3 regions of the Salirhabdus salicampi genome follow, and region 1 is predicted to be linked to each of the others. Evidence: riboswitches for the same ligand, from Rfam matches in the RefSeq annotation. Region 1 holds a riboswitch; each other region holds the start of a gene.
What was found. Region 1 has a riboswitch for cyclic di-GMP ahead of NLW78_RS10490 (RHS repeat-associated core domain-containing protein). Riboswitches for the same ligand answer to the same signal wherever they lie in the genome.
Positions count from the first base shown of each region.

Region 1 (7,307 bases):
TCCAAGTGGGAAAGTGGTCAATAATAGTACTGCAAAATGTTCTCAACATGTATTTTGGGGGTCCGTTTTCTTTCTCAAAATAGCAGTAGTTATCACTAAGTAATATTGTGTTTAAAGGAAGTAGGAGGGAATGTATGAAAGTATTAGTTATCGTTGTACATCCATCTTTACAAGATTCAAGGCTAAATGCGGCATTAAAATCAGCTATTGATCACGAGCCAAACATTACGGTTCATGACCTATACAGTACTTATCCTCGTGAGCAAATTAATGTAAAAAAAGAGCAGCAATTATTAGAAGAGCATGATCGTATTGTCTTTCAATTTCCAAACTATTGGTATAGTTATCCCCCTCTTTTAAAGAAATGGTTTGATGAAGTGTTGGAACGTGGCTGGGCTTTTAAAGAGGGCTTTGCCCTTCGGGGTAAGGAGCTTGGGGTTGCTATAAGTTCAGCCTTTACTCCTGAAGAGTATCGATTTGATGGGCTTCACCGGTTTACAATCGAACAAATTTTAGCTCCATTTTACGCTACTTGTAACTTTATTCGAGCAAAAACAATCCCTATATTTAAAACATTTGAGGAAAGTATAGATACGACGGAAGAACTTATTGAACATGCGAATAAATATGTTCAACATTTGAAAGCGCCATATTCGTTTCACTACAATTCCTATTAAAAAAGGTTGGACTAATGATAGTCCAACCTTTTACCTTATTTATTGAAGAGAATCTTTAACTTCAGCTTCTACTTCTTCGTCAACCCAAGTCGTCCATACATCCTCTTTTTCTTCGAGGAACCAAATAACAGCATCATTAATTTGCGCATCGTTTTCTTGCATGTATGCTAATGCTTCGGCTGTTAATAAACTACTTGATTGATAATCCGTTAAAAACTGTGCTACTTCAGGGGCTCTTTCTGGTAAAGATTGTGTAGCTGCTACAACCACTTCGTTCGGTGGAAATTCACTACCGTAGCCATTATCCCATTTTTCTTGGGAGAATTGAGGTTCTTCTAATAACGTTAAGTCATATTTACCAGTAATCCAAGTCGGTTCCCAATAGTAACCAACCCATGGTTCACCTTTTTGGAATGCCGTTTCAATTGAAGCTGCTAATGCTGCAGCAGAACCAGGTTTAAAGAAATTATATTTATCATCTAACCCATAAGTACTTACTTTTTCTTCCATAATCATCGTAGCATCCCATCCGGATGGTCCACCCATAATACGTCCTTTATCTGGATTTTCAGGGTCTTGGAATAGCTCCGGGTATTTTGCAAGATCAGCAACCGTTTTCAAGTCCGGTGCAATTGGGTCTATTCCTCTTTTGTCGTCACCCTCAATGACAAATGTTGGAACATAAAATCCTTGAGCATTATCGTCGAAGTTGACGCCTAGCTCAACTACCTCTCCACTTTCGATAATTTCATCGTATAGTTCAGAAGAGTTACCAGTCCATACTTCCATATAAGCGTCTACATCACCATTTTTTAAGCCTGTTAATGTGATAGGAGTAGAACCAGTTACTGCATCTGTTTCATAACCATATCCATTTTCAACAATATATTGAGCTAAAGCGGTATGAAAACGAACACTATCCCAATCTCCATTACCGAATACAATTTCCTCTTTCTTTTGTCCGTTTGAATTGCTTTCTTCTGAACCGCAAGCTGTTAATGCAACAATTAATAACGTAAATAAAATCGTTTTGATAGTCTTTTTCGTCGTTGTTTTCATAACATCCTCCAATGTAGTAGTTTTATAGTTTCCTATTGCTTTTGCTGATGGGTAGTTAACTTCGTGTTTAGTAACATAAAGATATGTATACTGTTATACCTAACGAAGTGAACCATCAGCATACCCCCCTTACGAACTGTTACTTAAAAAATTTTATAAGATTCAAAACATAAACTCAAATTGCATTCTTATGCATTATTCCGGTTAAAACATGATGAGAGGCTATCTCGTTCGTTCAGTGATTGACATCATACAAAAGGACTCATTTATGAAGCTATTCATCTATTTACTCCTAATTTAGAGCTTTAGCGACATATTACACTCAAGATGGTAAGAAAAAATATAGAAGTTAATAAAAAATCCAATATATGTAATTTGTTAGGGAGTTTGTTCTATAAAAATGGGTGTAGGAGGAGGTTTTTAAGTATAAAAGACCATTCAATAAAAAGTAAATTATTGGTAACATCAAAGAGAACTTATAAGAATATAGATTCATAATCAATGTAAATCCATAACGAAAGGGCAAACTTAGTGAAAACTAAGGGCGCAAAGCCACGGGTCTAAGGTAGTAAATCTACTATGATGGCTGGGTTACCGAATACAAATGGACAAGCCCTTTCTGACTTGGAGGAAAGGAGAACATTTTGAAAAGATTACTTTACAAGACTTTTATTTGTTTCTTAGCTTTCTTATTAATCGCGACGAGCTTTGTACCAGGCTTAAACAAATTGAATGTTAATGCAGCAACACCGGAAATATTTTTCGGTCCTGGTCTAGATGCTTGGCTACCACAGCCTGGAGGTCCTCCCAGCGGGACAGACAACTTTTCCGCCCTTGCTTCAAGTGGGGAAAGGAGAGACCCATCACAACCACCACAAATGTGGGGAGTCGAACCAAGTGATTTACCAGAGGAATTACAATCTACTTATTTAAATGAATTTGTTCGCTTACCACAGGGGGATGTTTATTACCAAGCGGATGATTTTATTTTACCATCATACGGCTTTCCAATTACGATTCAACGATTATATCAATCGAAACACCAAAATGATAAATCTGCCTTTGGTTATGGGTGGAACTTTCCATATGCTCACTCTATTGAAATGTTTGAGGACTTCAATATATCCGAATTTCGGCCCGATGGCACAGTTGTAAACTATATATATCATCAAGAAGATGAAGAGTTAATGGTAGATGAGTACGATGGTGATGAAAGTATCTACTACCCTTTAGACGAGGGGTACTACACGACAGAAGGTAATGATGTAGCCGAATTAAAGCGTGTAAGTAAAGATGAGTATGAAGTAGAGATGCCAAATGGCACCGTCTATACATTTTACGGATATAAAGCATCATGGAGGGAAAATGCAGACCCAAAGGCTGGGAAAATAACTGCTATCCACGATCGTCAAGGGAATGAAGTATCGATTAGTTATGACCATTCAGGAAACATTACATCGATTTCGAGTGACGATGGCCGAAAATTAACCTTTCAATATGATAATGGTCTTATTACATCTATGACCAATCCACTTGGACAGCAAACAACATATACTTATGATAATGATTTATTACAAACCGTTACATATCCAGATGGTACATTGGAGACTTATACATATAAAAATGGAAAATTAGTATCTATTACCCGTTCTGGCGAAGGAACATATGAAATTAGTTATAACGGAGGACAAGTTACAAAGGTACTACACGAAGGGGATTACCTGTACCATTATTCCTATCAAGGCAATAAAATTGAAGAAACAAACGGTGAAGGAGCTAAGACGACCTACTACTACAACGAGGAGCAAATTGCGAAGAAAGTGGCTCCTAATGGTGATGTCTATCAATATCATTACGATGACCAACAACGTTTAGAAGAGGTTGTAGGACCTGATGAGACAGTTACATACGCTTATGATGCAAATCATCATATAACAAACACGGTATCATCATTAGGTGAAGAGACATCTGTAACGTATGATGATCAGTTAAATTTGCCAATAAAAACAGAAGACGAGATCGGAAATATATGGCGTAGACAATATGATGAGGCTGGGAATCTTATCGAATTAACATACCCACAAGGATCAAAGGAGTTCTTTGAATATGATGCTCGTGGTTTATTGACGAAGACGATAAATGGGGACAAGCATGAGACGAACTACGAATATGATCAATATGGTCAATTAAGCAAGATGGTTGATCCTAAAGGGAATGTTACAAAATATAAATATAATGAAGTCGGGCAATTAATTGAGTACACATTACCAAACGGAGCTGCTACTCATTATGAATATGATGAGAGAAATCGCCTTCTTAAAGTAACAGACACAAAAAGCCAGGTGATTGAGTACAAATATGACGGTCATGGTAGGTTAGTTGAGGAGAAGTTGCCGAATGGTTCCTCCACCCGTTATACCTACAATAAAAAAGGGCAAGTCGTAGAAAAACTGGCACCAAATGATGCTACTTTTGCGTACGAATATGATGCAATGGGTCAATTAACTCGAATTGAAGGTCCATCCCGTTACTACGTCCAGTACGAATATGATGACTTAGGTAGATTGGTTCATACAACTGGTAACGGAATAATGGAAGAATCCTTTGAATACGATAGTTTAAATAATGTGACAACACATACGACACCGTACGAAACGTGGTCGTACGAATATAACCAGCAAGGTTTAATTACGGAAATATACCGAGATGATACGTTATTTACAACTTATCGTTATGATAAAAATGGTTTTCCGAAAGAAGTCATAGATGTAGATGGGAATACTTTTACTTTGGAACACGACTCCGTTGGTCGCCTACTGCGGAGTGTAGAACCCAATGGAGCAGAAACGAAATATGAGTATAACGATTTCGGCAATGTCACGAAAGAAGAGAATGCCTTAGGTGATGTAACGAGATATGAATACAATGCGTTGCAGCAACTGACAAAGGTAATAGGCCCAGATGGGGAAGAGACCACATACACATATGATGCGCTTGGAAATGTATTAAGTATTATAGACCCCTTAGGATATATAACGACCTTTTCATATGATGGTTTAGGACAGCTAATATCTGAGACAGACGCAAACGGGAAAGAGACAACATATAGCTATAATGAGCTCGGACTAATGGATAGTTTTACCACACAATCTGGTCAAATCTATCAATTTCATTATGATGACATGGGAAACGTAATCAAAGTAACGAACCCATTAAACAACTCCGAGTCGTTTACCTATGATGAACGGAACAGAATTACAAGTACGACGAATGAGGCAGGTTATACAACGACTTTTGCTTACGATGATGAAAACAATAAGGTGACGATTACAAACCCATTAAAGTCAAAAGCTGTATATACATATAATCAGGAAGGTTTACCAGTTTCATTTGTAGACCCAAATGGAAACGAAACTAAGTATGTATATGATGGCTGGGGACGTTTAGTGAAGGTCGTTGATCCATTTGGAGAGGCTTATACGTATGAATATGACAGTTTAGATCAACTAACGAAAATCGTAAACCCATTAGAAGAGGTTACAACCTATGAATACAATGGGATTGGTCAAATTGAGTCAATTGTTGCACCTAATGGCGGTATAACACAATTACAATATGATCTCGTTGGAAATGTAATTGCTGAAACGAACCCGTTAGGAGAAACAACAACTTATGAATACGATGCTTATGGTAACCGTACAGCTGTCATTGATGCGCAAGGAGATAAGACATCGTATCAATATGATGCCCTTCAACGCTTAATAAAAGTTACAGATGCGTTAGGACAATCTATATCTTATTCATACGATGCAGTAGGAAATACAACCAAAATTATAGATCGGGAAGGTTATGTAACGAAACTGGCTTATGACGATGAATATAACTTGAAAGCTGTAACAGATAAGGCGGGAGAAGTGTGGAAGTATGATTATGATCGTTATGACCAACTAACATCTATAACAAACCCACACGAAAATAAAATTCAGTTCTCTTATAATCAATTAGGGGACATTACATCTGTTACAAATGAAAATGGTGCAACAACAACTTATTCTTATGATAAAGTAGGACAGCTGATCAAAACGATAGATCCTCTTCAATATACAGAGGCTTACGAATATGACCCTGCGGGGAATCTGGTTCGTTACGTCGATCAAGAGGGCAATGCGCATCGATATGTATATGATGCTGTGCATAGGCTGATTAAGGAAGAAGACCCTAATGGGTACGCAACTACATATACTTATGATGCAGTAGGAAATATAACGACAATAACGGATGCAGAAGGGAATCAAACGAAATTCACCTACGATAAGTTAGGGAACGTAGAAACGATCATTGACGCATTGGGTGAAATGATCACTTACAACTATGATGCTATGGGCCAACCCACAAATATGATAGATGCGAATGGAAATGAAACGAAGTGGGAATATGATGAAGTCGGTCAGCTAGTAAAAGAAATAAGTGCACGGGGAAGTGTACATCAATATATTTATGATTCCATTGGAAATTTGAAAAAGGAAATAGATCCTATAGGAAATGAGATTACGTACACGTATAACAAACGACAAGAGCTTACGAATATAGACCTAGGAAATGAACAGTTATCCTATTCATATGATCCAAATGGAAATATGGTTAGAGCAGCTAGTCCTGCTGTAACCGAAACGTACAAATATGACGCTTTAAGCCGGATTACATCTATTCAAGAATCTAAGTTTAACAAGTCTGTACAACTTGAATATGATGCAGTTGGGAATCAAACGAAATTAATTGATCCAGAAGACCGAGTTTTTCTCTATCAATATAACAATCGTAATGAAGTTACGTCGTTCACTGATCCTGATGAGAATGAGACAACCTTTACGTATAATGGACTCGGAGATCCTTTATCTATCGTTAGACCAAATGGTGTTACATCAACATATGAATATGATGCAAACGGACAGCTCGAATTACTTCGTCATAAAGGAGAAAAGTACGAATCTTCCTACCAATATACGTATGATAAAGTAGGAAATCGTCTCTCAATTCTAGAAGAAGATGGTGCAACAACTACTTTTGCTTATGATGATGTCTACCGCCTAAAAGAAGCTATATATCCGAAAGGAAAAAATGAATCTATACGTAATGCGTCTTATACACCACCTAATGAGAAGAAGAAAGATACTTCAAAACAATCGGACCCAACTAACAAACAGGAAGGAGAAATATTGGATCAATCAAATGAAGATTCCAATGAAGAAGACACGTTAGAGGAACCAGTTCAAGATCAGGAAATTGATGACGAAGATGAAGTAATTTCTACTGAAGTAGATGAAACGTCCACTGTAAACGGTGAAGATAATGTTGAATCAACGATTGATGAAGAGTCCTACTCAGACGAAGAAGGTCAAGAGATAGATCAAATTGAGGGCGCTTTATCTGAGCCAACATTAGAGGCAGCAAATGAATCGAATGAGAATGATGTAGAGGAACCGAAGCAAGGATTGGTATCGAAGACATTAGAAGGGGTTAAAATCTTCTTCAAGAGTGTTGGGAACTTCTTTCAAAATATGTGGAAAAATG
Region 1 is NZ_JANBWE010000003.1:94,363-101,669, forward strand. Features, by position in the region: gene NLW78_RS10475 (LLM class flavin-dependent oxidoreductase) at 1-24, shown strand, start outside; gene NLW78_RS10480 (NAD(P)H-dependent oxidoreductase) at 135-677, shown strand; gene NLW78_RS10485 (ABC transporter substrate-binding protein) at 717-1,736, opposite strand; cyclic di-GMP riboswitch class I at 2,248-2,335, shown strand; gene NLW78_RS10490 (RHS repeat-associated core domain-containing protein) at 2,381-7,307, shown strand, end outside.

Region 2 (7,307 bases), on a different contig from region 1:
TCAAGTATGTTCTGCAGGAGCACGCTTGCTAGTTGAAGATTCTATTCATGATGAGTTCGTTGAAGCTCTAGTAGAACGAACCAAAAAGATTAAACTCGGAAATGGGCTTGACGCAAGTACACAATCTGGTCCATTAATTTCTGCTGAACACCGTGCAAAAGTAGAAAAATATGTAGAGTTAGGAAAAGAGGAAGGTGCGACCCTTGCCGTTGGCGGAAGCCGTCCAGAAGAGGACGAACTACAGAATGGTTTCTTCTATCTACCAACAATATTTACAAATTGTACTGCTGACATGCGTATTATACAGGAAGAAGTATTTGGTCCAGTATTAACGGTTGAACGTTTCCAATCAGAAGAAGAAGTTGTAAGCCTTGCTAACGACACAATCTATGGCCTTGCAGGTGCTGTTTGGACAACAGACGGATTGAAAGCAAAAAGGGTTGCGAGTCAATTACGTATGGGAACTGTTTGGATTAATGATTTCCATCCATATTTTGCACAAGCACCATGGGGTGGATATAAGCAGTCTGGTATTGGACGTGAACTTGGAAAACCAGGTTTAGAAGAATATACAGAAACAAAACATATTTTCACAAACTTAGATCCACAACCAGTTCACTGGTTTAAATAAATGTATAGAAATAAGATCTAGGTGAAGAAGTCTATCAGCTTATAACGACAGGACATGGTCCACACCTGGTAAAAGAAGTGATGAAAGACTGTTAACCAGCAGGTAACCCAAGAAAGATCTTATCAAAAGGTTATGAAGGATTAATTTATAAGCGTTTATATAACCTGACTCCGACAACTTTAGACTAATAGTTTAAAAGATAAATTGTAATCTATGTATTCCCCCCTTAAAATATATAGTTGAATATAAATAAAAAGCTTCGTAATCATTAGATTGCGAAGCTTTTTTATTTATAATAGGAAATATGGGTAAATGAAAAGGAGAATGATATAGAAATGATTCAAAATATTTATTGTATCGGCAGAAATTATGTCTTACATGCAAAAGAGTTGAACAATTCAGTACCAGCGAAGCCCCTCGTATTTTCTAAACCAACCCATTCATTAGCTGCAGCTGTCGGTGATCCTATTAAACTGCCTAAGGGTAAAGGAGAAATACATTACGAAACAGAACTCGTATTAAAAGTAGGACGAGCCTATGAAAAAGGGTTATCCGTTGATGAATTAATTGATGAAATGACAATAGGAATTGATTTTACTCTTCGGGATGTTCAAACAGTACTTAAACAACAAGGACATCCGTGGCTATTAGCAAAAGGATTCCCGAATGCTGCATTACTTGGAAGGTTCATTCCATTTCCCGGTTTGGCCAAATGTAAACAGCAATCATTTACTTTGCTTAAAAATCGGGAACAAGTTCAGAAAGGAAATATCCAAAACTTAATATTTGATTTACAGTACATTATTGATTATGTCGCTGAACACTTCGGGATTAGTAAAGGGGATATTATCTTTACGGGTACACCAGAGGGAGTCGGTCCTGTATATCATAAGGATTATTTGCAATTAATGTGGGGTGACACTGTCTTAGGTGAAAGCGAAATACATATATAAGTTTTATTAGGGAACATTTATAGGTGGTCAATCATACAAATGTAATGATTTAAGCTAAGAAAAAGGAGCTTGAAAAATCAAGCTCCTTTTTCGATGTTCAATTCTTTATCGACTGTTTTGGGTTTGAGGATTTAATCAATGTTTTACTCTAGTTCTGCTTGTAAAGCGTTGTATTTTTTTAGTTCGTTTCTTTTTTACCAAATAGGTGACGAGCATAATGGATAGTACTATTACAGCATAGAAGAAAAAGAATACTATAAACCCCCATAATCCAATCATTGCATCAGCAAATTCCATATTCCCTCTATTAGTGACAGCTTGTTGTATCTCTATAGCAAAGACGAAGACAACCATGACCGTAAATGTGTATATAAATGCCAAAATGGTAAGACTCCACTTCAGTTTATGAATAAGTTTAAAAGAAAAATAGACAAGGAAAAAAGTAATCATTCCAATAATTCCTACAATCCAAAAGTGTAATTGTTTATCTGTCATGGATACACCAAATATATCTAACAAAATGTCGTGAGTTACGTTTACTAATTCGGCTGTTAGTGTAATAACTTCTTTCATAATAATTCCTCCCATGTATAAAACAGTATACCATAAACCTTTCAACGTTTTGATATAAAAAAAGAGCAAAAACTAACCAGAAAATGTAAAACATAGTTAATGATAATCAATGATATGAATATATAATTATATATATTGGAGTTAAACGATAATCGATAAAATGGCAAAATGATTCCTTCGTTCTGAGTGTTTTAATGGTGGCCAAGCGCTCGACGGTGGGAAACAATTAATAGCAAAAAAAATTGCACAACGAGTGTCTAATATAATCACGCTTCGCTAGTGAAGGTAGAGTAAAAAGGAAGAAACGAAATGGATTTCACGGAAAAAGAAGTCACTGTCGTTAGTGATGTACAATTGAAAGGTACATGACTGTTCCTTCCACAGACGAGGAGAAGAAGCAACCAGCTATTTTAATTATTCCAGGCACAGGACCCAATGACCGAGATGGAAATCCCAAAAAGAAAAAGTATCATTTTAACTTGTATAAGGAACTGTCCCATTTCTTAACAGACAAAGGATTCGTTACACTACGTTATGACAAACGTGGTATTGGGGAAAGTGGAGGAGATCCAAATCGTGCAGGTCTGTGGGATTTCGTTCATGATGCAACGAGTGCAGTCCATTTCTTAAAGGAACATCCCAATGTAGTGATGCCAAAGTGATTGTCCTCGGTCACAGTGAAGGCACACTCATTGGTACGGCGGTTTGTGCCCGGGGACATGTTGCAGAATTAATTTTGTTGTACGGTGGAGGTGGAATGATGGGCCCAATGCTTACTTTCCAACGATCCCTTTTAGCAAACGAGTTAACAAATAAAAAAGGTTTTGAAGGATGGATTGCTAGAAAATTTAACATAGATAAAAAATAGAAAAAATGCCCAAAAACTGTATGATAAAGTGCAAAACACTAATAAGGACGTTGTAAAGTTGCAATGGTTCTTTCCTTTTCCTGCAAAATGGTTGAGAGAACATTTGGAATATGACTTGTATACGGATATGTCGAACATCACATGCCCTGTTCTAACTATGACGGGTACAAAAGATGCTCAAACAGACTATCGAACATTACAAAAGGTGAAAGAGCTTATACCTAATGTGGATATATATGAATTAGAAAATGTAAACCATATGTTAAAAGACCAGGAAGAACCGATTCAAATGAAAAAATTGTTAAAGTATTATTTACAAAATATTGATAAACCAATAAGTACGAAAGTGAAAAATATATTAGAAAAATGGTTGGCTTCTTTTAGTAAATAAGAAATAGGAGGTATATATATCCCTTGAACATCTTAAAATATATACTTTTTACATTATGTGTGTCAGCGCAGCTATTAGGGTTCGTTTATTTATTCATTAATGTTAAAATTGCAGTAACCCTAATATTGGCAAATGTTGTATTTTTCATCTTTCTTATAATGGTGTTTGTTAAGGAAAGAGTAGATGAAAAGAAGGAGGAAAACGATGATGATTATCGTGACTACTAACGAAATCCCAGGTAAAGACATGACAGAGGTAATAGGTTTTGTGAAAGGAAGTACAATTCAATCAAAGCATGTTGGAAAAGACATTATGGCAAGCTTAAAGACAATAGTTGGTGGAGAAATTAAGGAATATAATGATATGTTTGAAAAGGCCAGACAGTTGGCGATAGGGAGAATGGTAAAAAATGCGGAAGATCTCGGTGCCAATGCAATCGTTGGTATGCGTTTGCAAACTTCAGCTATAATGTCAGGAGCATCGGAGATTGTTGCATATGGAACAGCTGTAAAAGTTAAATAATATGAATCCACTAAGTGAATTTGCCTGATTTGCTTTTACAATCGTAAGGGAGCGATCACATGTACAAAGGTATTCATCACGTCTCGTTAGTTGCCAAAGATATAGACTCGATGAGACATTTTTATAGTGAAGTTTTAGGATTTAAAGAAAATCATGACCGACCAGATTTTCCATTCCCTGGTCTATGGTACGATGTAGGGAATACTCAGATACATATTATTGTTCATGCTGGTAAAACAGATAGAGAAACTCGAGAAATTGATAGTCGTGACGGTCATGTAGCGATTCGTGTAGAGAATATGGAAGAGTTGATACGTCGATTAGATCAATACCAAATTGTATATGCTAATAAACCGGATAATCAAACAGAATGGCACCAACTTTTTGTTAATGATCCAAATGGAAATATTATTGAGTTTAATTGTGACAGAAACTAAACCAAAAACTTTATATGGACACACTTGTTAAACAGGTGATGAAAGTGCAGTTTTTTTCCTATATTCACTCTACACATGTATTCCATCTGGGATCTTTATTTTATCCCTTAGCTTGGATTTAGAACTGTAGGAATGAAAGGAAGAGATTACTTTACCATCGTGAATGATTTTGCATTGTAATACTTTCTCATGTCGGCCACCTTTTGTTTCTAAATATAACTTATAGTCATCCACCACTAACCAACAGTCATGAAAAACTAATGATAGGTATTCACTGCGGGTTATTTTCGTTTCTGGGTGTAGTAAAATTAAGGTTGCTAAATCACTTACGGTAACTTTATTGCTTTTTAATTGTTCGAATTTATTCTTCAAATTATCTGATAACTTGTGGGATGCTGACCTCGCCCTTGACAGCATTTGTTCTAGTACGTGTTTCATCGAATTCCTCCTTGCAAGTTATGTGCTTATCTTACCCAAACGACTCTTATACATTCCTAACCTGTTTTAAACTTTCTATAAGTAAACATTCATTCGTTATATCATGGAAAGAGACCCTTCTAAAAGTACTATAAAAAAAGAATTCTTTTTTTGGAAGAGAATCATATTAACTACTTCGATGAAAAAAATGAAATACTAAGGATTGTCGGAACATGGCAAAGGAGCAAGACGAGGATGCCATGGATATATTAATGAGGTTTCATCAGGAATTCAAAAGGGTAACTTTAATTAAGTTTCTCTCTTTTTATTACACCATCGTTAATTCAGGAAAGCAGGATATATAACTAGTCCTATTTACCTAAAAGTGGAAGTTAATGTACCGACAAATTTCTCAATTCTATCTTGTCACCTTTCCACTTATGGTATAAAATTAGGAAAACTATACGAAACCTTTCCGAAACGGCAAACTTATCGAAAGGTAAGGACGCAAAGCTACGGGTCTAAGGATGAATAGTCTATGACCGCCGGGCCTCCGAAGAAGGGGATAATGCTGATTGCATTCATCACCCATCTTTAGAATGGGTGTTTTTTTATATCAAAAGTTCAGTTTTATAGTGAAGGAGCGCGGTAAAATGGCTCAAACCATTGTCTCTAAAGGTAAAGATGTTGATGACGCTATAATGAAGGGGTTACATATATTAAGCGTGTCCAAAAATGAAGTTGATATAGAAGTGGTTCAATATGAAAAAAAGGGTTTATTTCGTTCTAGAGAAGCCATTGTTCGCCTTACAAGACAAGAACTGCAAGCCACAACAGAAGCAGATGACACGATTAAGCAACCTTATCAAACAGCGATGCATGAACCGAGTTATGCTTCGTCACGAGAAAATAAACATTCCGAAAAAGCCAGTGATTGGGAAGGAAAAGCTTGGGTGCAAAATCGTCAATTATATGCTCAAGAATCGGAAACTCAAATTCCAACGGTTACTGTTGAGAAAGGCGTTACATTACTAAAAAATTATAAGCCGGTTAAGGGAACAACAGTAATAAAGCGTACCGACCATCTGCAGCTAGAAGCTGAGAGTGAAACAATTGGGACGAAATGGGATATAACAGTTGACAACCTGAAAATGAACACTATTTTAAACATCGTCCCAGGCTATAAAATTGATAGAGAGATTGTTGATCATGAACCGGCTCCAAATGTCCATATCCAAGTAAAAGAGACAAAAACGTTGATTAACGACTTAACATATGAAAACGTTGTAGAACGGTTACATGAACTTGGTATAACTAGCGGAATTAATGCTGAACAAATTCAGGAAGCATTAGTGACAACAGAACCGGGTCGATTTACAGTCGCTACAGGTAAGGAGCCTACACCAGGTAATGATGGGTGGATTGAATGGTTGGTGCAGCTTAAGGAAATGGAAGACTTAAAGGAGATGGAGGACGGAACTGTCGATTTTCGTGACTTTAAAACTTACCCTTCTGTACAAAAAGGCCAAATAATAGGTAGAATTCATCCACCAAGTGAAGGTGTTCCAGGGCAAAATGTATTTGGTGAGTCCATCCCCCCAAAACAATCGAAGCCAATCATATTTAGAGCCGGTCAGGGTATTGTTTTGATGGACGATGAGGAGCGAATTGTAGCCACCGAACACGGTCGACCTCATTTAGTTAAGCAGGGAAGACGTCAAAAAATATCCATATTACCTAAGCTCGTTCATCGTGGTGATGTAAATTTATCCAGCGGTAACATTCGTTTTATTGGAGATGTAGAAATTCGTGGTGAAATTCATGAAGAAATGACGGTAGATGCAGAGGGAGATGTCTTCCTCTTTGGTAATGTAAATGGAGCAACTGTGAATGCAGGTTATCGAATTATCGGTCAACGAAACATCTTGAATAGTAATATTTCCGCAGGGAAAAGTTCGATGTTAATGTCAGAAGTCAATCAAATTCTTGCCGTGTTAAATGACCAATTAAAACAAATTATTCAGGCAGTTAATCAGTTAACGAAAACGGCTGCATTCAAAACAACTGATTTTGAAAAGCGGGGAATACGTCCTTTATTGTTACTTTTAGTCGAAAAAAAGTTCAAAACATTTCCATCTATTGTTAAAAAATATGTTACAGTAGTAAATAAAGGAAAAAATAGGTTGGAAGATATTTGGTTAGATCATAGTAAAGCGATAGAAACTCTTTTTTCACTAGATGTGCAAAATGAATATAAAAGTACAACGAAATTAGCTGAATTGTCACAATGGACAGAGGAGTTATTTGAATTAAGTGAAATTCCATTAGAACCAAACTCATCCATCACGGTCCCATATGCAATAAACAGTACAATTTACTGTAGTGGTGATGTAAACATAACAGGACAAGGAAGTTTCCAAACGACTATTCGTTGTGGTGGAAAGTTGACGGTCGATGGAGTAGTTCGTGGCGGGCTAATCTATGCTTTACAAGGTGTTTCGTTAAGTGAAGTAGG
Region 2 is NZ_JANBWE010000001.1:497,633-504,939, forward strand. Features, by position in the region: gene betB (betaine-aldehyde dehydrogenase) at 1-631, shown strand, start outside; gene NLW78_RS02595 (fumarylacetoacetate hydrolase family protein) at 967-1,584, shown strand; gene NLW78_RS02600 (hypothetical protein) at 1,720-2,157, opposite strand; gene NLW78_RS02605 (serine aminopeptidase domain-containing protein) at 2,523-2,819, shown strand; gene NLW78_RS02610 (hypothetical protein) at 2,816-3,025, shown strand; gene NLW78_RS02615 (alpha/beta fold hydrolase) at 3,084-3,416, shown strand; gene NLW78_RS02620 (hypothetical protein) at 3,440-3,643, shown strand; gene NLW78_RS02625 (YbjQ family protein) at 3,624-3,938, shown strand; gene NLW78_RS02630 (VOC family protein) at 3,998-4,375, shown strand; gene NLW78_RS02635 (hypothetical protein) at 4,445-4,813, opposite strand; cyclic di-GMP riboswitch class I at 5,265-5,350, shown strand; gene NLW78_RS02640 (flagellar assembly protein A) at 5,446-7,307, shown strand, end outside.
Region 2: linked by a shared signal. The riboswitch ahead of NLW78_RS02640 (flagellar assembly protein A) and the one ahead of NLW78_RS10490 (RHS repeat-associated core domain-containing protein) in region 1 are both predicted to bind cyclic di-GMP.

Region 3 (7,307 bases), on a different contig from region 1:
AGATCAGCTGAAGAAGTGAAGGAAGGTAGTCGTCAAATCGCTTCTACGATGCAAGAACTTTCGTCAGGATCGGAAGCCCAAGCAAGTAGTGCAACTCACCTACGGGATGTCATGGAAACATTACATGATAAAATTGAACAAGTGGAAGAGAATGGACAAATGATTGCAACTACATCTGAAAAAGTACTGGTTAATAGTAGTGAAGGCACAAAATTAATGAATTCCTCTGTTGAACAAATGAATAATATAGATCGGATTGTTCGGGATGCTGTCGAGAAGGTGCATGGATTAGATCAACAAACTCAACAAATAACACAGTTAATTCAAGTAATTCGAGACATTGCCGACCAAACAAATTTACTTTCATTGAACGCAGCGATTGAAGCAGCAAGAGCAGGTGAACATGGTAAAGGATTTGCCGTAGTTGCAGATGAAGTACGCAAATTATCTGAACAAGTAACCTATTCTGTAAAAGATATATCGTATATCGTTCATAACATCCAAGCTGAATCTGAAGTAGTCGTAGAGTCCTTACAAAAAAGTTATGATGAAGTAAATGAAGGAACGAAACAAATATCCTTAACAGGTAAAACGTTTGATGATATAAATGAAGCAATAAGTGGAATGGCTCCAAAAATTCAAATGATTTCGACAAACTTAAAAGATATTTTAAGTAGTAGCAATGATATGAATCAATCTATTGAGGAAGTAGCCTCTGTTGCAGAAGAGGCGGCCGCTGGAATTGAGCAGACAGCAGCGTCATCACAGCAATCAAGCAGCTCAATGGAGGAAATTTCACGTAGTGCAGAGGAACTAACTACATTAGCTGAACAATTAAAAAATAGAATGAAGTTATTTCGACTTCATAATGGAAAAAGAGACTGATATTGATCAGTCTCTTTTTATTCTTTAGTACTTTTTCCCTTTTCCTTTTTGCTTATCTACTAAATCTAATACGTTATCAAATTTGAACTGTAATAAAATTTGTTTTTTTACGATTGTTTTAAGCATGTCGTTAACATTGTCGTTAACTTTCATTAAATCTTTCCAGTCGCAATTGCCTTTAATGGCTTTTTGCAACTTTTCTCCTTCTGCGTTCATGATGTGAGAAAGGCTAATTTCTTCTAAAGCAATAGAGCTTAATAGAAGATTGACGACCTCTTCATCATCAAGGTCAATTTTTGGTTCGATATCATCGATATTTGGCATTCCCATTCTTTCTTCCCCCTTATTAAAGTATTCAATATACCATATGCAAAATATAACCTTATGTTTGGATAAATAGAGTAAGTCACTTTCCTTAATTAACTGTAAAAGTGTTAAATTTATGAAATATAATTATATGCAAAAAAATAAAATAGTCATGAATGTTTACCAAAAATAAGAAAAAAATATATGTAACTAAAGAAAGTAAAAGAGGTGAAAACATGAGCTTAGTTTGGAATTCATTGCTTCTTGTTATTGCAGGAGTTCTTCTATTGCGTATAGCCGGAAGAAAATCGATCTCCCAAATGACATTGGCCCAAACGGTAGTAATGATTTCTATCGGTTCTATAATTATTCAACCAATCATTGAAACGAGTGTATGGAGAACACTTGTTGCATCAGCAATTTTTATTGGAACACTAATTATAATGGAATATTTACAATTAAAATTTAATATTGTAGAGAAGTTTATTACAGGCAAATCAAAAGTCATCATTGAAAACGGTAGTGTAAACGTGGAAAACTTAAAAAAGTTACGTTTCACTGTTGATCAGTTGGAAATGAGATTACGACAACTAGGCATCACCAAAATTGCGGATGTAAAAGTTGCTACTCTAGAACCAAATGGTCAGATTGGGTATGAATTAATCGATGATGCAAAGCCATTAACAGTCGGAGAGTTTAAAAAAATCATGACCAATTATAGTCCTAAGGTTAACAACGAAAATATTTTCAGCGAAATAGAGGAAGGTCATTCAAAACAAAACCCAGATTATCTGCAATAACGAAAACAGCCATCTCATTATTGGATGGCTGTTTTTTGCTTTTTTACAAATGTTCATGGACAATTATACATTCCCTTCTTACTGCGGACATGTGTTACAATAAATAAGTAGATTTTTAAAGAGAGGAAGCGAATCGATTGAATAATAACGATAAAGTAATGTTAGTAGATGGGATGGCTTTACTTTTTAGAGGATTCTTTGCCACCTCTTATTCTGGCAATTATATGAGAACAAGTACAGGTATGCCGACAAATGGCATTTACGCCTTTTTGAAATATTTCTTAAATGCAATCGAGACGTTTCAACCGACCCATGTTATTTGTTGTTGGGATATGGGAAGTCGAACATTCCGTTCTGAGTTGTATAAGCCTTACAAAGCCAATCGCGCAGAACCACCTGAAGAATTGATACCCCAATTTGATTTAGTTAAAGATGTAGTGGAATCTTTTGGGGTTCCTAATGTTGGCTTGGAAGGCTATGAAGCTGATGATTGTATTGGCACCTTAAGTGAATCTTATCGGACTAATCATGATGTGCTTATTTTGACTGGGGATCAAGATATATTACAACTCGTAGATGAGCGAGTAGAAGTAGCTATTATGAAAAAAGGTCAAGGGAATTATAAAGTGTATAACACCCAAAACTTTCATGAGGAAAAGAATCTTTCACCAACGCAAATTGTCGATCTAAAAGGGTTGATGGGAGATACAAGTGATAATTATCCTGGTGTGAAAGGTGTAGGTGAAAAAACCGCACTTAAATTATTACACCAGTACCATACCGTCGAAAATATGTTAGCACATTTGGACGAATTGCCAAATGGAGTCCGAAAAAAAGTAAGTGAACACCTTGAAATGTTACATTTATCTAGAAAACTAGCAAAAATTTATTGTGACGTTCCTGTTAACTGTTCCCTCGAAGCGGCAAAATGGGATATGGATATCGAGAAAGTGTCACATAAGTTGCAAGAACTAGATATGAATTCGATGGTAAAATCTATCCAAAAGATAAAGTCTGTTGTGTAATGATTATTAGAAGGTTAAATATAGAGAAAAATGGCAAACCAGTAGAAATGCTGGGACGCAAAACTACGGGTCTAAAGATGTTATCTATGATCGCCGGGTCGCCTCTTATGAGAAGACAACTGTCGACTTAAGGGCAGTTGTCTTTTTATATCGCTTAAAAGGGAGAGAACATTGTGAGTGAAATAGACATTTCATATAACCAGGCTGAGGTAATTTTATCTATTTTAATCGCCATATTTGCCTCATATTCAGCAATAACGATTAACGACCGTGTACAACATTACAAGGAAACAAGACATCAAATAGTTTGGATGATCATTGGCTCATTTACAATGGGCATTGGGATTTGGTCCATGCATTTCATTGGTCTAATCGCTTACGATATTAACGTTCCCATTTTATACGATGGCCTTTTAACATTGCTCAGTTTGTTATTAGCTGTTGGTACATCTTTTACCGCCTTTTACTCAACAGTTGTATTTAACCAATTTTTATATAAGTATATTCTTTCTGGATTTTTGATGGGGATTGGTATTACTGTTATGCACATGATTGGTATGGAGGCAATGGTCATTCCTTTTAACACGAAACACACGGCTCATCATATAACACTTGCCTTTGTCATAGCTATTGTAGCATCTACGTTTGCACTCCTTTTACTATCAAAATTAAACAATCGCGGTAAAATCTATCGTCCATTTATTTTACCGAGTGCGATTTTGATGGGACTTGCTATTTCGGGAATGCATTATACGGCTATGGCTGGGTTTGAAATTTCAAAAGAACCTGTTCACCCCGATACTGCGTGGAGTAGTTTCATTATTCACCCAGAATTCTTAACAGCACAAGTGTCTCTTGTTTCGTTAGGATTAATTACGATCTCAGTTATATTCTCAACACTAGACCATAGGAAAAGTGTACTTGCCATATCAAATAGTCAAAAACGGTACGAACTAATTGCTACTCACTCCAGTGATATGGTAGCAGAAATAGATGACAACGGAAAAATTATTTATTTGACACCATCATATGAACAAGCCTTAGGCTTTCAATTACAACAGATGTTGCAATATAGCTTTTGGATATCGACGGTTCATCCGGAAGATGTTGGGAGAGTATTACAAAGTATAAATTGTGGATTGAAACAGTACAATGAAAAAGCAAATAGTATTGAATATCGGCAGTATACGGCAGAGGGGAAATGGATATGGTTAGAAACAAACCTTACTCAAATTGTAGGGAAAGATAAAAAAATACGTAGTATTGTACTATCCTCAAAGGATATTACGGATCGAAAAACATATGAACAAAAATTAACGGATATGGCGTATTACGATATGCTAACGAAAATTCCCAACCGGCAATATTTTGAATATGAACTAAAACGAGTAATTCAAAAAGCAAAAAGACGAAATGAAACATTAGCCGTTTTATATTTTGATTGCGACCAATTTAAATGGGTGAATGATTCATTTGGGCACAATGTAGGTGATAAGTTATTACAGAAACTGGTCCAAATTGTAAAAACGTGTATCCGGGAACAGGATGTTATGGGCAGGTTTGGTGGAGATGAATTTGTTATTTTGCTGAAAGATGTAACGAAAGAAACCGTTATTGAAATCGCTGATAACATTATTGACGTTCTTAACAAACCAATCGAAGTAGAGAATATACGAATTGTTGTCACCCCATCTATTGGTATTTCACTGTATCCATATCATAGCAAAACAGCGGATGATCTTATTAAGTATGCAGATCGTGCTTTATATAATGTGAAAAACAAAGGGAAAAATGGTTATCAGTTTTTCAATGACGAGTTAAGCGAGAATGTAGAAGAGGAAATTTTGCTGTCGGCTGATTTGCGACAAGCAAATAAAGAAGAAGAATTTTTCCTCCATTACCAACCTATTCTCAATGTAGAGACAAATAAAATCCACGCAGTAGAAGCACTTATAAGGTGGAAACATCAACAGTACGGCTATGTTGCCCCCCAATCGGTTCATTCCTATTGCAGAAAATAATGGATTAATTAAGGATTTAACAGAGTGGGTTATACGGAAAGCTTGTGAGGATGCTAAAAACTGGCCAGATGTCATTATATCCATTAATTTATCATCAAAATTGTTTTATTATCATTATTTAGTTGATATGATCTCCAATATCTTAGATGAGACACAAGTAAACCCAAGTCAAATCAAGTTTGAAATTACAGAGACGGCGGCAATGGAAAACGTTTCAAATACGATTTCTATATTACAACAGTTGAAAGGCTTAGGAATTCAAATTGCATTAGATGATTTTGGAACAGGTTTGTCTTCCTTAACTTATTTACATGATCTCCCGTTAGATGTCTTGAAAATAGATCGTTCCTTTATTAAGGATATCGTACAGGATAAGAAAAACAGTACGATTCTTAGACGAATGTTACAATTGGCTAAAGATTTGGAATTATTGACGATAGTAGAAGGAGTAGAAACAGAAGAACAGCTACAGGCTCTCAAATCTGAAGGAGTCCTGTATGTTCAGGGATATTATTATAGTCCGCCTATTCCTAAGGAACAACTAACGGATTATATAAAGAAGTCGAAGGTCGTTTAAATAAATTCCTTTTTCAATGGCACAATAAACCGTGGAGGTGTTCATACATTGAAAAAGGAAAGAAGAAGTAATAAAGGAAAAGTTGATTCAAGTGTTAATCCCCAGGGATTGTCTGAGGACGTAGCAGATCAACAACCAAGATCACAATTAGAACAAAGAGCTAAAAAACGAAACACGAAGAGTTAAGGTTATGGAGATCTCCATAACCTTATTTTTATTACGAATTAGCGAAGATGTGGTAAAATGTGTTAAGAATTATAGAAAACTTTTCGAAAAAAGAAAGGGTTGTGAGGTCAGTGCTACAAGATAAACCATACTATCACCTAGAGTTACAATCTAAAACTGACATATCGTTTTTATGGATCCGGAATGGTGACGATAAATATCTTATTAAAAAAGGAAACCCTAAAGAAGTTAGATATGAGTATAATATGATAGCCAAACAATTAGGTGGGAGTGTTCGGCGTTACGATGAAGAGGGCCAGCAGTTGTTAAAAGAGATCTATGAAGAAGCGGCAAATCTTAAAGGGCCAGTTTCCACTGAGACGATACCTACTAATCCAGCTAAAACCAGTAATGAGCAATTACATGCTAAAGAAAAGATAGAAGAGAGTAAAGAAATTACAACGAAAATGAAAAATGTCATCAGTGAGGATGGGGATCCGGTTACATATGAGTTTACGCTTTATTGGGAAAGGAAGCGTTATACTGCACCTTCAAACAATGATGAAGTTGAGATAAAAGTGTATGGTATAAGAGGGACACAGAAAGTAGGGAACAATCAAGAAGTTACTCGGCTATTCCCGAATCTTTCAATTCGTAGCGGTACTGCTGGATATATTTTATCGAACATTATTCGAGACGATCAGTTAAAAACATGGTCTCATATCGAGCAATACATTCAACAATCTACGGAGAATTTTGAAGAACAATTAACATTTGAAATTGAAAAAAAAGCCCAATTGCACAAGGTGAATCAATATTCTCGTCAAGTAAAGAATGATTCTGAAGATTGCATTCAACTAATACATAGTTTAGTAGAGCAAGTTTGGCAACAATCGGTTTTAAATGATCTTCTCTTTGGGTATATACTAAGAGAAGTAGATGTCATGCACTCTTTTTATTTCCATATGAGAAAGTTAATAGGGGTAGATCATCGATTTTCGAAAAACAATTATCGTGTTCATATGGACTATGCTCATGAACAATTATCAGATGAAATTGATGTCGCTTTGATACAACCTAAAGCAAAAAGTGAGCAAACTATTTGTGACGAAGTACAAGCCGCTTTCGTTTTCGGTCATACAGCTCATGAAACTAGTGAAAAGAAAGAATTTATACGACAGTTAAAAGCCCAATTTCCTAATACATTTGTTTATTTTGGTGTTTTCCTAACGGATAACAACCGTATTGAACTGGACATTGATGGTGTCCAACTTATGTCAATTTATAAAAATGGTTATAACTATGATGCTAAAATAGAGGAATTACGTAAAAAATAAGGAGCCATCGGGCTCCTTAAATTATACCTAGGGAATATAGTAAAACACAGAAAATCGCAATAGGTGTTATATATCGTAATGAAATTAACCATAGTGTACCTAAACTATTTGTTTGGAAATTAACTTCACTTAAGACATCGCGTTTATTCCAACCCCAACCGACAAACATGGAGATGAGTAGCCCACCTAAA
Region 3 is NZ_JANBWE010000001.1:918,119-925,425, forward strand. Features, by position in the region: gene NLW78_RS04865 (methyl-accepting chemotaxis protein) at 1-885, shown strand, start outside; gene NLW78_RS04870 (alpha-helical endospore appendage domain-containing protein) at 910-1,215, opposite strand; gene NLW78_RS04875 (DUF421 domain-containing protein) at 1,428-1,991, shown strand; gene NLW78_RS04880 (5'-3' exonuclease) at 2,150-3,016, shown strand; cyclic di-GMP riboswitch class I at 3,039-3,122, shown strand; gene NLW78_RS04885 (diguanylate cyclase domain-containing protein) at 3,190-5,037, shown strand; gene NLW78_RS04890 (EAL domain-containing protein) at 5,000-5,614, shown strand; gene sspL (small, acid-soluble spore protein L) at 5,663-5,800, shown strand; gene NLW78_RS04900 (hypothetical protein) at 5,911-7,116, shown strand; gene NLW78_RS04905 (sodium-dependent transporter) at 7,133-7,307, opposite strand, start outside.
Region 3: linked by a shared signal. The riboswitch ahead of NLW78_RS04885 (diguanylate cyclase domain-containing protein) and the one ahead of NLW78_RS10490 (RHS repeat-associated core domain-containing protein) in region 1 are both predicted to bind cyclic di-GMP.